DNA from 3 places in the Proteiniphilum sp. genome. Region 2 is predicted to be linked to each of the others. Evidence: riboswitches for the same ligand, from Rfam matches in the RefSeq annotation. Region 2 holds a riboswitch; each other region holds the start of a gene.
The links. A riboswitch is a leader RNA that binds a small molecule or an ion and turns the genes downstream of it on or off. The one in region 2 is predicted to bind cobalamin.

Region 1: it holds a riboswitch for cobalamin, as region 2 does, so the genes downstream of both, U2P89_RS08420 (thioredoxin family protein) here and U2P89_RS15125 (TonB-dependent receptor plug domain-containing protein) in region 2, are expected to answer to the same signal.
Region 3: it holds a riboswitch for cobalamin, as region 2 does, so the genes downstream of both, nrdD (anaerobic ribonucleoside-triphosphate reductase) here and U2P89_RS15125 (TonB-dependent receptor plug domain-containing protein) in region 2, are expected to answer to the same signal.

What each region holds. Positions count from the first base shown of each region.
Region 1 covers NZ_JAXQGC010000037.1:26,845-32,114, reverse strand. The annotation lists gene U2P89_RS08435 (TerC family protein) at 1-840, opposite strand, end outside; gene U2P89_RS08430 (CCA tRNA nucleotidyltransferase) at 926-2,359, opposite strand; gene U2P89_RS08425 (hypothetical protein) at 2,616-3,437, shown strand; cobalamin riboswitch at 3,623-3,828, shown strand; gene U2P89_RS08420 (thioredoxin family protein) at 4,033-4,272, shown strand; gene nrdI (class Ib ribonucleoside-diphosphate reductase assembly flavoprotein NrdI) at 4,269-4,640, shown strand; gene nrdE (class 1b ribonucleoside-diphosphate reductase subunit alpha) at 4,717-5,270, shown strand, end outside.
Region 2 covers NZ_JAXQGC010000059.1:15,649-20,918, reverse strand. The annotation lists gene U2P89_RS15125 (TonB-dependent receptor plug domain-containing protein) at 15-2,174, opposite strand; cobalamin riboswitch at 2,322-2,539, opposite strand; gene U2P89_RS15120 (ABC transporter ATP-binding protein) at 2,604-3,410, opposite strand; gene U2P89_RS15115 (FecCD family ABC transporter permease) at 3,490-4,509, opposite strand; gene U2P89_RS15110 (cob(I)yrinic acid a,c-diamide adenosyltransferase) at 4,554-5,084, opposite strand; gene U2P89_RS15105 (ABC transporter substrate-binding protein) at 5,207-5,270, opposite strand, start outside.
Region 3 covers NZ_JAXQGC010000037.1:16,932-22,201, reverse strand. The annotation lists gene accC (acetyl-CoA carboxylase biotin carboxylase subunit) at 1-103, shown strand, start outside; gene U2P89_RS08395 (biotin/lipoyl-containing protein) at 209-712, shown strand; gene U2P89_RS08390 (acyl-CoA carboxylase subunit beta) at 734-2,266, shown strand; cobalamin riboswitch at 2,381-2,617, shown strand; gene nrdD (anaerobic ribonucleoside-triphosphate reductase) at 2,777-4,894, shown strand; gene nrdG (anaerobic ribonucleoside-triphosphate reductase activating protein) at 4,976-5,270, shown strand, end outside.

The sequences.
Region 1 (5,270 bases), on a different contig from region 2:
GAGCATCATCTTGGCCCCTATGAAAAGAAGGATGGCACTCAGCGCATACTTCAAATAGTAGAAATAATCCATCACACCTCTTAGTGCAAAATAGAGCGAGCGAAGTCCGAGGATCGCAAAAATGTTGGATGTATAGACGATGAACATATCGGTGGAAACAGCCAGTACGGCAGGAATAGAGTCAATTGCAAATACCAGGTCGGTTACCTCTATCACCACCAACGCCAGGAAAAAAGGTGTGGCTACCACCCTGTTATCTACCTTCCTGAAGAATTTCGGTACCGAAAGGTCGTTCGTCATGGGAATGATTTTACGGGTAAGCTTTACGTACCAGCTATTGTTCAAGTCTTTTTCTTCTTCTTTCTCTTCCTCCCTTTTTTTACGGATAAAGTCCGCTACCATTTTTATTCCGGTAATCACCAGGAAGCCTCCGAACACATACATGATCCATGCAAAACGTTCCAACAGCGCAATTCCCGCAAAAATAAAGATAGCCCTGAAGATCAAAGCACCCAGAATGCCCCAGAAGAGTACATCATGCTGATATTTGGGGGCAATCTTGAATGAAGTGAAAATGAGTATAAAGACAAAAAGATTGTCCACACTCAATGATTTTTCAATCAGATAGGCCGTGAAAAATTCGAGGGCCGGTTCTTTACCGAAGACAAAATAAATCCCCGCATTAAAAATAAGTGCGAGGGAAATCCAAAAAAAACTCAGCCATAATGCTTTCTTCACGTTGACCACTTCACCTTTTTTGTGAAAGGCAAACATGTCGAGCAATAATAATGCGATAATGAGGATGATGAATCCTATCCAAAACGCGGAATTTACTTCCATTTGTGAGAATGTATAAAATTGATACAACCTAAGAAATTTACCTCATTACAACATTTTACGGGTCAAAAAGTTTATATTCCACTCTTCATTCTTCACTTGGCCCTAACCCCATTTCCGCAGCCTTTTTTAGCATAAACTGAAAAGCGGCCTCCCTCTCGTTAGGTATTTCCCCCTCCAATATCGCTTCCTTGATGGCTGATTTAAGGAGCCCTATCTCCCGGCATTGCGGGAGACCGAAGATCTCCATGATTTCATTTCCATCCACCGGAGGCTGGAAATTGCGTACCCGGTCTTTCTCCTCTATCTCTTCCAGTTTTCTCCGCACGACCTTGAAGTTGTTGAGAAACCGGCGTACCTTTTCCGGATTCTTCGATGTGATATCGGCCTCGCAAAGCGTCATCAGGTCGTCGATATCATCCCCGGCGTCAAACAACAGGCGCCGTACCGCCGAGTCTGTCACCTCCTCTTCCACCAGTTGCATGGGACGCATATGGAGTGAAACCATTTTCTGCACATACTTCATCTTTTCATTCTGGGGCAACTTCATTCTCCGGAAGATCTTAGGCACCATCTTTTCACCTATATAATTATGGTTATGGAATGTCCACCCGAGCCGTGGATCCCACCTTTTTGTGGCAGGCTTGGCGATGTCGTGGAGAAGCGCTGACCAGCGCAGCCAAAGGTTATCTGTCTGCCGTGCAATATTGTCCAATACAGTAAGGGTATGGTAAAAATTGTCCTTGTGCCCTACCCCGTCTTTGGTTTCGGCTCCCTTCAGCGCTGTCAGCTCAGGGAAAATGATATCGAGGAGGCCGGCCTTTTCCAATAGGATGAATCCCACGGAGGGTTTGGGCGAGAGAATGATTTTGTTGAGTTCATCGATCACCCGTTCCATCGAGAGGATAGATATACGCTCTTTATTGCGGCCGATAGCATCAAATGTGTCGGGATGGATATCGAACCCTAGTTGGCTGGCAAACCGGATGGCACGCATCATCCGCAGGGGATCGTCGCTGAAAGTGATGTCCGGATCGAGAGGCGTGCGTATAACCAAATCTTCCAGGTCCTGCATCCCGTTAAAAGGATCCAGCAGTTCTCCGTATCGGTTCCCGTTCAGGCAGAAAGCCATGGCATTGATGGTGAAATCACGCCTCCGCTGGTCATCTTCCAATGTGCCGTCCTCCACGATAGGTTTACGCGAATCCAGACGGTAAGATTCTTTCCTGGCACCTACGAACTCAATTTCGTACTCTTTGTACTTTATCTGTGCTGTACCAAAGTTTTTGAAAACGGAAATCCGGCTTTTCTTGCCCAGTTTTTCAGATACTGCTTTTGCCAACTCGATCCCCTGGCCGACAGCCACCACGTCGATATCTTTCGACGGGCGGTATAGAAAGAAATCACGTACATAACCACCGATCAGGTAACATGCCACTCCCATTTCATCGGCTGTTTCTGAAATCAATTTGAAAATCTTTTTGTTTAGGTGCGCCTGTATTTCTTCCTGCAATATCTCCATAAATATTTTTTTTATATGTCTGGTTTTTCGTAACTTGCCGCCTGTCCCTGCCGTTAAAGCAAAGGGTTCCCTTTACGGACTGTGGGATAGCTGTCCTGCCGAAGTAATTACATTACAGCGTATTATCTGTTACGAATTGCAAAATTACAATAATTGTGCTTTATAACAGCTTTTGATGAGGAATATATTTGTAATTTTGCAGAGATAAACAAGGCCGGAGGACGATCCTCCGTGTTCATAAAATGCTATTATTGAGATGCGTTTTTCTTTTCAGACCACTGTACTGTCCCTTTCTGTACTTCTCCTTTTTTCCTGTTCGGAAAAAAACAGAGGAGCTAAAGAATATCTTTCCCAGGCGGGAAAAGCATATCAGGAAGGTAATTATCCGCTGGCCAAGTTGAAGATTGACAGCATTAAAATTCTTTTTCCTAAATCTTTTGATGAAATCAACGCCGGGTTCGCGCTTATGCAGGAGATACGCATGGCGGAAAACAGGCGGAATATTGTCTATTGCGACTCGATGCTTGGTGAAAAATACACCGAGCTCAATGACAAGCTCAGCCTTTTCGATTATGTACGCGATGAGCGGTACCAGGAGTTTGGAGAGTATTACCCCAAAGCATACCCCTATCACTCTTCCCTGAGTCGAAATGGACTCCGCTCGGGTGTGCGGGAAAAAGGAATACTCTTTATCGAAAGTATCCTTTCTGGAAGCCATATCAAGCATAACAAAATCAAAGTAACTACCGACGACGGTAATTTTGCAGAGACCCTCCCCGTCACTTCCGACGGATTGAATTACCGTTTCAATACCCTGGACAAAGCTTATGAGATTGTCCGCTATAGTGGGGACAGTGAAAACGGAGTCGCCGGATTCATCTATACCTTCCGCGATCGACCACTCACCGTTCAATTTATTGGTAACCGTACCATCACAGTCAAAATGACCGACGCCGCTAAAAAAGGTGTACGCGACTCGTTCGAACTCTCCTCCTTGCTGCTGGATATAGAACAGTTGAAACTGGAAAAAGAGAAAAGCGAAGCATTGATCAGATATCTGGAAAGCAGACAACAATAACTCAGAAAACGATCCGCAACTTTTACAAAACAGAAGACTTGGAAAAATAAAATCGCTCTGTAATTTTTAGAATGGAAAACTTTACTCCAATTTTAAATTGGAAAATTTTCCATTTTGATAAACTTTATCGATATTCCATAGAAAAATATATTCCGTTTTAAATGTCTATCCCGTTTTTTTATTCGATATTTGTTGGAAATTTTGGTGTTCCGATCATGAGTCCTCGTGACCGGGATGAAAAGGGAATCAGGTGCAAATCCTGAACAGAACCCGCTGCTGTAAACTCATTCAAGCGTTTCTGCAATTCTTTTTGCCACTTTTATTATATGTAAAGGGAAGGCTGCCGGAAACAGAGTAAGTCAGAAGACCTGCCAAAAGAAGAAATACATTTTCTTTCGGGTTTATAAAGAAAATATGCAATAAAGCTAAACTATTTTTTTATTCAAGTGTGGAATAAGAAAACTTATCCACTATCCATGTGGCTTAAAAAATAGTTCAGAAATAAAAAAATCAATCCGATATTTATTTATCCCATGCATGACAGGGTGTGTTATGCATATATCGACTATTTAATAACCTGTAAAATTGCATCAAAATGAGAAAGATCGTCAAATTTGAAAAAGAAGATTGCAATCCGTGCCTGATGGTGTCGAGATTCCTTGAAGATAAAAACATTGCTTTTGAAACTGTCAACCCGTTTAACAGTCCGGAATTGGCAATGAAACATAAAATACGTTCTGTTCCCACTACTATCCTGGTCGACGGGAGCGAGGAATTAGTACGCATTGTGGGTTATGATCCGGAGAAGTTGAATACAATGGTAGCACAACTATGACAATCTATTATGATAGCAGAACGGGCAATGTGGAACGTTTCGTGCGTAAGGTATCAGCAAGAACCGGATGGCAATGCCTGAAAATATCTGAAGATTTGATCATTTCAAGCCCCGGCCACCTTATTACCTATACTACTAAGATAGGCCAGGTGCCCTACTCTACTGAGCAATTCATGCAGGTAAACTCGCCGTTTATCTTAACCATCTCGTCAAGCGGGAATATGAACTGGGGTGCGAACTTTGCCGTGACAGCCGACAAGATTGCGACGAGATACGGGATACCGCTCTTGCTGAAATTCGAACTGTCGGGGTTGGAACGGGATGTAAATGCCTTTATAGAGAGAGTCAACTCCTTTTATCATTTTTAATTCTTCACTCTTAATTTTTAATTTATCAAAGGTCTTGGTTCTTGAATCTTGATTCTTGGCTCTAAATTTTAATCAAATGAAAGTAAAAAACTGGATATTACTTAACAACCAGGTAATGGTGAAAAAGGATGATGAGTTTCAGTTCGGGAAGGACAAAGAGGCGGTACGCTCCTATTTTCTCGAATATGTCAATAAAAACACCGTATTTTTCTATACGCTGAAAGAAAAAATAGATTATCTGATCGAAAACAACTATTACGAGAATTTGCTGGAATGGTATTCCTTCGAAGAGATCAAAGAGGTGTACAACCTGATGTACGAGAAGAAATTCCGTTTCCCGTCTTATATCAGCGCGTTCAAGTTCTTCCAGAATTATGCCCTGCGGGACGATAGCGGGGAGAAATTCCTGGAACGGTATGAGGACCGGTTGGCGTGTGCTGCGCTTTATCTCGGCCGTGGCGATATAAACAAGGCAATGGAATATGCCGAATTGTTTATCAACCAGGAATACCAACCCGCCACACCGACCTTCCTGAATGCCGGCAAGAAACGCTCCGGAGAGTTGGTGTCATGCTTCCTCGACGAGATCGGCGACAGCCTAAACGGGATCGGTTACGGGATCAATTCTTC
Region 2 (5,270 bases):
TTTACCTAATTTCTTCAGAATGAATAGCTGAACGACCCCATAATACTACGTCCCGGCATATTGTATCCGTCTTTTTCGGTGTAATTTTCATCGAGCAGGTTGGATACTGATATCCCGACACGTGCTTTCGGGGTTACATTATAGTAAGCAGAATAATCAAAAACCAGATGTGCCGAATGTTGAAGAACCTGATCGGTTGTTTCATAATCGCCCTTGGTGTAGTAATCTTCCGGTTTTATATCGGGACGAAGGCTGGTAGGATTCCAATTTTCGTCATAGGCAAACATCCAGTCCTGTTCCAGCCGTTTTCCGATATAGCGTGCGTTTAGCCGGGTTACAAAACCGCGGTTGGTATCAAATGTAATACCGAAGTTCCCTGTATTGCGGCGTACGTAGAGTATATCTTTGGTCAGCGTCTTCTCATCAGGTGTGCCTTTTCCTCTTATTTCATCAAATTTGTTATTGAACATATGGGTGAAACCTGCATATAGTTCCAGGCTGTTTTGCGATCCAAGCGCTTTGGCTATATCGGATGAGAACATAAGTTCCAGCCCGTTCATGCGCCCATTTGTGGCATTCGCAAAGGTGAAATGCATGTCGTTGGTCGTTTCATCAAATTTTGTCTCGTTCACGATCTTATTTTTATAAAACGCATGAAAGTAGGACACATCTAAATTCAACCATTCATTATTGGATATGTTCATCCCGAAATCGAATGAAGTTGATGTCTCAGCTTTCAGGTCTTCATTTCCTTTGTATTTCATGCCTCCCGCCTCGAATTGTCCGGCCATCTTATAGGCGTCGGGCATATAGAAAGCGTTTCCTGCACTGGCATGGATGTTCAGCATAGGTGTAAGGAAATATTTGATCCCGACCGAAGGGTTGAAGTTGGAATAATTGTTACTCTTCTTTTCGTTACCGAGAAAATCATCTGCTTCCAGTGTGAATTTGGTGTAGTTATAGCGTAGGCCGGCATTGACAAATAGATTGCCTTTTGTGTATGCTCCTTGTACAAATACCGATGAAGCAAAACTATTATGATCGGGACGGTAAGGATCCGTCTGTGTCATTTTATCTGTAAACCGTTCGGAGGAGACGTTCAGTGCATCCAGGTCGATTCCTCCGATCAATTGGAAATCACCCCAGGTATGTGTATCGCTTAACTTCAATCCATATTGTTTGACCGACTCCTTGTAGTTGATAAATGCATTATCGGTGTTGTTGTCGTAATTGCTCTCATTATAAACAGAATAATAGGGGGAGATAAGCAATGTGTTATTGAACGTATTGCGACGGACATCGACTGAGATATTGGCCCGGTCGAAGTCTTTCTTGGTCAATCCTTCAGAATGCCAATAGTTACCGGGCATTTCAATGTCATTTGAAGTGACGAATATGCCTGACAGATCGGCACTCCAGAGGTCATTGAACCCAATATTCAATTTCCCCATGAATTGGTTGATCTGGTATTGGCTGTTGGTCATGATATCGCCATACGATTTTTTGTCGAGGATCAATTCCTCTTTTTCCGATAAAGAAATCAGATTCTTTTTCCCGATACGATAATCTTTATCCTGTGCTTTCCTTGAAAAGCCGAGTGCTAAAGAAACGTTATCGGAAATGCCTCCCGATGCATATCCGTTGAAGTTGGTCTGCCCGAAATTTCCGGCGCTAAGGCTGATATTGCCAGTCCGGCTATCACCGGGTTTGCGTGTGATGATATTAATCACGCCACCCATTGCGTCCGATCCATAGAGCACTGAGTAGGGGCCTTTCACTACTTCTATCATCTCGATAAAATCGGTTGGGATAGAAGTGAGATTGGTTGTCCCGGCCGGTTTGCCGTCGATCAACACCAATGTGTAGTTGCGGTTATGGGCGGAAGGGCTGAACCCACGCATACCTATGGCCGATGAAGAGCCGGGATATTGTATGATGTCAAGGTTGACAGTCCGTTTAAGCAGGTCGGCCGCATTGTCAGCCTGTACGGTGGTTATTTTTTTACTGTCGATGATCTCCACTTTCTGTGGAACGCTCTTTAAAGGTAATCCCATACGAGTAGCGGTGACCACTACTTCCTCCAGGTCATATGTTTGTTCGGCAGAATCCTGCGCATAGAGGAGTGTGCCAGTGAAAAGCAAGGCAAAAATACCGGTGAAAAATTTCTTGTTCATTGTTGAAAAATTTACAGTTAAACATTCGTTTGAACCATAAACTTTCGAGGGAGAGAGTGTTTTGAAATTCCGGATACAAGGAGAATTTAAATGCGGGAGAATTTAAATGCCGGAAATAATCTCAACGCTGCTTTTATCCCGAAAGCTTGCATGGCTGATGCTTTCGGTCAGGTCTTCCGGCTCGTTCCCGGTTATCCGTTGCCTTCCCATCCCGATTTATCGGGACAGTGACTTTTACATTTGAAAATGTCGGATAACCCTATAAATAGGGAACATACGGCTGCGGGTACAGCTTCGGCTTCTTCGCTTATGGCAAACTACCGAATTCCATTGTGCCCGAAAGCGCTGCAAAAGTACTGTTTTTATTTGGGATTCGGAAATGAAATATTGGAGGGTTTATTCGGAGATCGGTTTGTTTGGTGGAATAATTTATTTTTTTCCATTGCGTAACCTCTGTTCAGATACGGGAAAGACTACCGGTTTACCTGATATGGGATTAGTCTTTACGATCACTATCGTGTCATATACATTTTCGATATGTTCATAGGTAATCACCACTTCGGGAGCTCCTTGGCAAAAGGTTGTCCCGTTTTTCATCATCAGCAGGAAGTCGCAATACTCGGCAGCAAGTGAGAGATCGTGTAAGATCATCATCACACTGAGTTTCATCTCTTCGTTCAGTCGTTGGATCAGGTTCATGAATTGCATCTGATGGGTAATATCAAGGTGTGATGTCGGTTCGTCAAGTAACAATAAGCGAGGGTGTTGTGATAAGGCGCAGGCAATATTGGCCATTTGTCGCTCACCACCACTCAATTCCGTCATCGATTTGTGGCGCAGACGATAGGTATTGGTCAGATGCATATAATGGTGTGCTATCTCGATATCTTCTTTCCTGTCGAAGAACTGGAATGGTTGACGGTAGGGAAGACGTCCCATCAGTACATATTCTTCTACCGATAGTTCTGCTGTTTCGGAGAATTGCGAGACAATGGCGAGTTTTTGCGCCTTTTCCCTCCATGTGAGTTCCGATAGGTCAGTTCCTTCAAGCAGGATATTTCCCTCTTTTAACGACAATGTCCCTGAGATACCCCTGAACAGTGTGGTTTTCCCGGATCCGTTGGGCCCGATGATACCTGCAAACGACCCTTCGGGGAGCTTCAGGTTAATGTCATGTACCCGGAAGCCGCTGTTATATCCGCAGGAGAGGTTTTGTATATTGAGGAAAGGAGGCATTCTATTAATTATGAGTTATGAAAAAATTAAAAATTAAAAGTGAAAAGTGAAAAGTGAAAAGTGAAAAGTTAAAAATTAACTAATCATCATATCGTCTGAGTTCTTTCCGTCTCGAATTACTCAATAACATGATAAACACTATGCCGCCGACAATACCGGTAATTACTCCGATAGGCAGCTCGTTTGGCGAGATGATAGTACGTGCAATTACATCGCACAGGATCAGGAATATGCCGCCGCTCAGAAAAGAAGAGATAAGCAGTATGCGGTAATCGGTACCTACCCACAGGCGAACAATGTGCGGGATAACCAGTCCGACGAATCCGATGACACCTGCCACGGCAATACATGCTCCGGTAAGCAGCGATGTGATGACGAACAGGATACGGATTACGCTGTTTGCGTTAAATCCTAAGTGTTTGGCCTTTTCTTCTCCTAGTCGGAGAGCATTAAGCGGCATTACGAACAGGTATGATATGATCAGGCAGAAGAGTGAAAGAGCGATCATTACTGTGATCAAGGTGCTGTTCGTTTCATTGAGCGATCCCATCATCCAGAAAACAATACCATGGATATTGTCCGAAGAAGTGATCGACATAAGGAACATCATCAAAGAAGAGGCGATGAAGCTAATCATCACCCCGGTCAGTAGCATCCGGTTGACACTGAGCCCACCCCTTCCGAGGCTGAGGGTATATACCAGGAAGATGGTTGCGAAAGCACCGAGGAAACCGGCTAACGGCAGAAATAGGATATTAAGCAGATGGAGTCCGGCAACAATTGCAAAGGTGATACCTAGCGATGCACCACCGGAGATGCCAAGTGTATAAGGTTCTACTAACGGATTACGGTAAATTCCTTGTAATATGGCACCTGCCAGGCTGAGGCTTCCGCCAATGGTTAGCCCGAGCAATGTTTGGGGAATACGGATATATGCCAATACACCGTATTCCATACTCTCCTTTTCAGAAAGAATGCCAGGCAGGTCGCTGATTCGAATCGAAATCTCTCCTGTTCCCAGGGATAGAAGGGAGACAGCTGATAATCCCACCAAAAGCAGTAAGACATATATACCCCAAACCCATTGTTTTTGTCCCATTCTTTTTTAGCTTAACCTGTATTTCGGAAACAGTTCACAGTTATTTAATATTCAATTCCTTTCCGGCTCCGTATCTTACGGTCGTAAGGATGTTTCAGTTTCTTACAGAACGTGACGTAATCGGCGAGTTCCATTATGTTATCCGTGGCAGCCCTACCTGTCATTACAAGTTCCATATTGGCCGGTTTGGATTTTATAAAATCAAGGAGTACCGATTCATCCAGATATTGATCGCGTACCGAAATAAGAATCTCGTCCATGATAAGGAGATCGTAATGCTCGGAGGCCACTTTCTCTCTAAGGATTTCGATGGCTTCCGGAACTTCCTTCTTGATTTGTTCGCCGTCGATGCTCTTATCAAGATGTGGGTGTCCTTTGGCAAAATTCAGTACGGTTGCACCGAGTTTTTTGAGGCTTTCCATTTCTGCATAACCGTATTTTTCGGGACGTTTGTGGAAAGAACAGTAACATACCTTGAATCCGCTACCCAAAGCACGTACGGCCAGACCTACAGCCGAAGTCGTCTTTCCTTTCCCGTCACCGGTGTATATATGTATTAATCCTAATTTTTTCATACGATTAAAATATTTATTTTCAAATGTATCGTATGGAACTCGCATTAATCATGAACTTGGGTGAAATCATTTTCATGCTCGTTTCATAGGTGAATTTATTCTCATTTTTCACTTTTAGCTTTTCACTTTTCACTCATCAATTCGTCCATTAATTCCATTGTCTGTACAAAAGTGATGGGAGTCGGC
Region 3 (5,270 bases), on a different contig from region 2:
TATAGTGAACAGCAATGACGCACCTTCATCATCGCCTGCCGATAATCTTCCCATAAGCCGCTGGCGCGCATTCGGTAAACAAAAAGGAGTTTTGAGGATATAATTCCCCGCCAATGTAAAAAACAACCATGTGGGTTAAAACTGATTTGAAAACAGAATGCTTTAATGATGGAATTTGAAATTTGGAATCTGAAATATTGAATATTGAATGAAAGCTAAAATAGGCAACAGGACATGTGAGGTGGAACTGATATCCAAAGATGGAAACAGAGTCGAAATCTCAGTGGACGGAAAAATATATGATATCGATGTGGTAATGTCGGAGAACGGATTCTGTTCCATTCTTCACGAAGGACGTTCCTACAACGCCGAATCGGTACGCCATTCGGAAGGGAAATATACCATCACCACCAATTTTCGTTACTTTGACATCGAACTGTCGAATCCGCAGAAAAAATATATCAGAGGACGTCAATCCACTCCGGAAGAAGCACAGGAAACCATTACCTCCCCTATGCCGGGTAAAATCATAAAAATAATGGTTTCCGAAGGTATGGAAGTAAAACAGGGCGATCCCCTCATTGTGGTGGAAGCCATGAAGATGCAGAGCACTTATACGGCGGCCCAGAATGCTATTGTGGATAAGATCCACGTAGAGGAAGGCGATTCCGTAGCCCGCGATCAGTTACTCATATCTTTTAAGACCAATTAAAAGCAATTAAAAATCACAGCAATGACACTACAGGAAATATATCAGGCTTTTGAAGAAAAAAACAGAGCTGCTGAAGCCGGCGGTGGAGAGAAAGCAATCGGGAAACAAAAGCAAGCCGGAAAACAGACCGCACGCGAGCGCATCGATATGTTATTGGACGATAACACGTTTGTCGAAATCGATAAATTCATACTTCACGAATGTAACCACTATGGCATGCAGAACAGCCGTATTCCCGGCGACGGCGTAGTGGCCGGTTACGGAAAGATAGACGGCCGGCTGGTGTATGTCTATGCTTACGATTTCACGGTGTACGGCGGTTCCCTGAGCCGCACCAACGCCAATAAGATTGTAAAGGTACAGAAACTCGCTATGAAAAACGGGGCGCCGATTATTGCCCTGAACGATTCGGGCGGTGCGCGCATCCAGGAAGGAGTGATGGCCCTCAGCGGCTATTCCGATATTTTTTACCAGAATATCAAAGCTTCAGGGGTTGTACCCCAGATTTCCGCTATCCTGGGCCCTTGCGCTGGCGGCGCCTGCTATTCCCCGGCGCTTACCGACTTCATCTTTATGGTGAAAGAGAAAAGCTATATGTTTGTGACCGGCCCTGATGTGGTGAAAACAGTCACGCATGAAGAACTGACCAAGGAAGAGCTGGGCGGGGCAACTACCCACGCATCCAAGAGCGGAGTGGCTCATTTTGTGGGCGAGGACGAGGAAGAAACGCTTATGATGATCCGTGAATTGCTGAGTTTTCTTCCTTCCAACAATATGGAAGATCCTCCGATAGTGCCTACAAACGACAGTATCTATCGAGAATCACCCAAATTGCAGACGCTGATTCCCGACGATCCCAATATTCCTTATGATATGAAGAAACTCATTGAAGAGGTGGTGGACGAACATTACTTCTTCGAGATCATGTCGCAATTCGCACAAAATATCGTGATAGGATTCGCCCGCATGGGGGGCCGCACAGTAGGGATTGTGGCTAATCAACCGGCTTATCTGGCCGGCGTACTGGATATCGACGCATCGGACAAAGCAGCACGATTCATCCGTTTCTGCGACTGTTTCGACATCCCTATCATTACTTTCGAGGATGTGCCGGGTTTTCTTCCCGGGCGTGACCAGGAGCATAACGGTATTATCCGTCACGGAGCCAAGATCGTGTTTGCCTATGTGGAAGCGACCGTCCCGAAGATCACCCTTATAACGCGTAAAGCATATGGGGGCGCGTATGTTGTCATGGCGTCCAAAGAGTCGGGTGCGGACGTGAATTTAGCCTATCCGAATGCCGAGATTGCGGTAATGGGAGCAGCAGGCGCGGTGAATATCCTGTATCGTTCATCCGACGAGACGGAACGGCAAAAAGCGCTGAGCGAATACGGTGAACTGTTTGCCAATCCTTACCGGGCTGCGGAAAAAGGATATATCGATGAGATCATCCTGCCGAAAGATACCCGGTTCAAATTGATCCAGGCGCTGGAAATGACGGCCAATAAGACGGAGACCAACCCGCCCAAAAAGCACGGGAACATTCCGCTGTAAGGTGGAAAACATGACTAATTCAAGCTATAGATTAAGACCACCTACACCAGTATTTTAACAACATTCTTGTGTCATTTTTACAAATTTATTGAATAAATCCCAAAAGAATAACCTATCTTTGCCCTGAATTTTGGTGTTATTCATTTCAAACGGCTCCGAAATGAATGATGAAAAGGGAATCAGGTGCAAATCCTGAACAGACCCGCTGCTGTAAGCTCTGCATAAAACCTTTGCGCAATACTCACATCCACTGGCCTGACCTCTTCCCTGTGAGAGGGTTGATGAAAGGCCGGGAAGGAAGCGCAAAAGGAGGAGTAAGTCAGAAGACCTGCCAGATGTGTACACTTTTTGATCTCTTTCGGGTAAAAAGAGAGTCGAAAACAGAGGTTTATACACCTTTTTTAACTGCTCTATCTGTATAAGCTTACCGCCGCAATGGCAAACGTTTTCCCGTATCGAAAAGTGTAATGGTATTGACATCTCTGTTCACACACTAAAAAATAAATTCGTATGGGAAACCAAACAATTCAGATCCTGAAACGGGACGGTAAACGTGTCCCCTTCTCCATTAAAAAGATAGAAAATGCCGTTGCAAAAGCATTTCTTTCGGTAGGCACATTCGCTACCGAAGATGATTTCATCGCTATCCTCTCGCGCCTTCACATCTCCGACGGGATGACCGTGGAAGAGATACAGAACCAGGTGGAAACAGCGCTGATGGCGGAAAAATATTTTGCTGTCGCGAAATCCTATATGCTTTACCGCCAAAAGCATACCGAAACGCGTGAGATCCGGGACAACCTGAACTTCCTGATGAATTATTGCGATGCGCAAAATGCTGCCACGGGAAGTAAATTCGACTCCAATGCCAATGTGGAGAAGAAAAACATCGCCACGCTTATCGGCGAACTACCCAAAAAGAGCTTTATCGACCTGAACCGGAAGATGATCACCGACCGGCTGAAGGAGATGTACGGGAAGGAACTGGCGGACAAATACATCGGCATGCTGAACGAGCATTTTATCTATAAAAACGATGAAACCAGCCTGGCCAACTACTGCGCCAGCATCACCATGTACCCCTGGCTACTGAACGGTACCCTTGCCATCGGCGGGAACTCTACACCGCCGACCAACCTGAAATCGTTTTGCGGCGGATTCATCAATATGGTATTCATGGTGTCGAGCATGCTGAGCGGTGCCTGCGCTACACCTGAGTTTCTGATGTACCTGGACTATTTCATCCGCAAAGAGTATGGCGACGACTATTTTACACGCCACAGGGATGTGGTCGACCTCTCTAAGCGCCAACGCTCCCTCGACAAGGTGATCACCGACTGCTTCGAGCAAATCGTCTACTCCATCAACCAGCCCACCGGAGCGCGTAATTTCCAGGCTGTCTTCTGGAATATCTCCTACTACGACAAATACTACTTCGAAAACCTGTTCGGCGAATTTCAGTTTCCCGACGGGTCACGTCCGGTATGGGAATCGCTCAGCTGGCTGCAGAAACGTTTTATGCGGTGGTTCAACAAAGAGCGCACCAAGACCGTACTCACCTTCCCAGTGGAAACCATGGCGTTGCTCTCGAAAGAGGATGATGTGATGGATACCGAATATGCCGATTTCACGGCTGAAATGTATGCCGAAGGGCACTCGTTCTTCACCTACATGAGCGACAATGCCGACTCGCTGTCGAGTTGCTGCCGCCTGCGCAATGAAATTCAGGACAACGGGTTCAGCTACACATTGGGAGCCGGAGGAGTCTCCACCGGTTCGAAAAGCGTGCTTACCATCAACCTGAACCGCTGCATCCAGTTCGCGAAACGTACCGGACAATCCTACACGGCATTTCTGGAAGAGGTGGTCGATTTAACACACAAGGTACAGACCGCTTATAATGAAAACCTGAAAATGTTCCAGCAGAAAGGGATGCTGCCCCTGTTCGATGCGGGATTTATCAATATCAGCCGACAGTACCTGACCATCGGCGTGAACGGGTTGGTAGAAGCTGCCGAGTCACTGGGCATCGAAATCAACCATAATCCCCGCTACATGGCATTTGTACAGGAAATATTGGGGATCATCGAAAGGTACAATAAAAAATACCGGTCGAAAGAGCTGATGTTCAACTGCGAAATGATCCCTGCCGAAAATGTGGGTGTAAAGCATGCCAAATGGGACAGGGAGGATGGATACTCAGTACCCCGTGATTGTTACAACAGCTATTTCTACCGCGTGGAAGACTCATCCCTGAATGTCATCGATAAGTTCCGCCTGCATGGACGCGATTATATCGAGCACCTGACAGGCGGATCTGCGCTCCATATGAACCTAGAAGAACATCTCTCAAAAGCGCAATACCGCCAGCTGCTGCGGGTAGCAGCCGCAGAAGGGTGCAATTACTTCACCTTTAATATTCCGAATACGGTATGCAATGATTGCGGAAAGATCGATAAACGCTATCTGAAGCAGTGCCCCGTATGCGCTTCCAGGAACCTGGATTATCTTACACGTATCATCGGTTATATGAAACGGGTAAGCAATTTCTCTGTTCCGCGGCAGGCGGAAGCATCCAAAAGGTTTTACGGGAAGCTGGAATCGGAGAAAGAGACGGTGGGATATTAAATAAACGTGATGTATTAAAATAAATGCGATATATTAAAAGAAACGGATCAGGATAAGATTCGCTGGAAATAAGCTGTTTGTATGTTGAAATATGTCGATTATGATATTGTCTTTCAGGAAATCCCCGATGAAGTAACGTTGGCGGTCAACCTGTCGAATTGCCCCTATCGTTGTAAGGGATGTCACAGTCCGCACCTGCAGCAGGATATCGGGAAAGAGCTGGATGAATCTGCGCTGACCGGCTTATTGCAATCGTACGAAAAGGCGATTACCTGTATATGCTTTATGGGAGGTGATGCCGATACCGGAGAATTGTACCGGTTGGCGGATTTCGTCCGGAAAAGCCGGGGAGGAAAGGTCAAAACGGCATGGTATT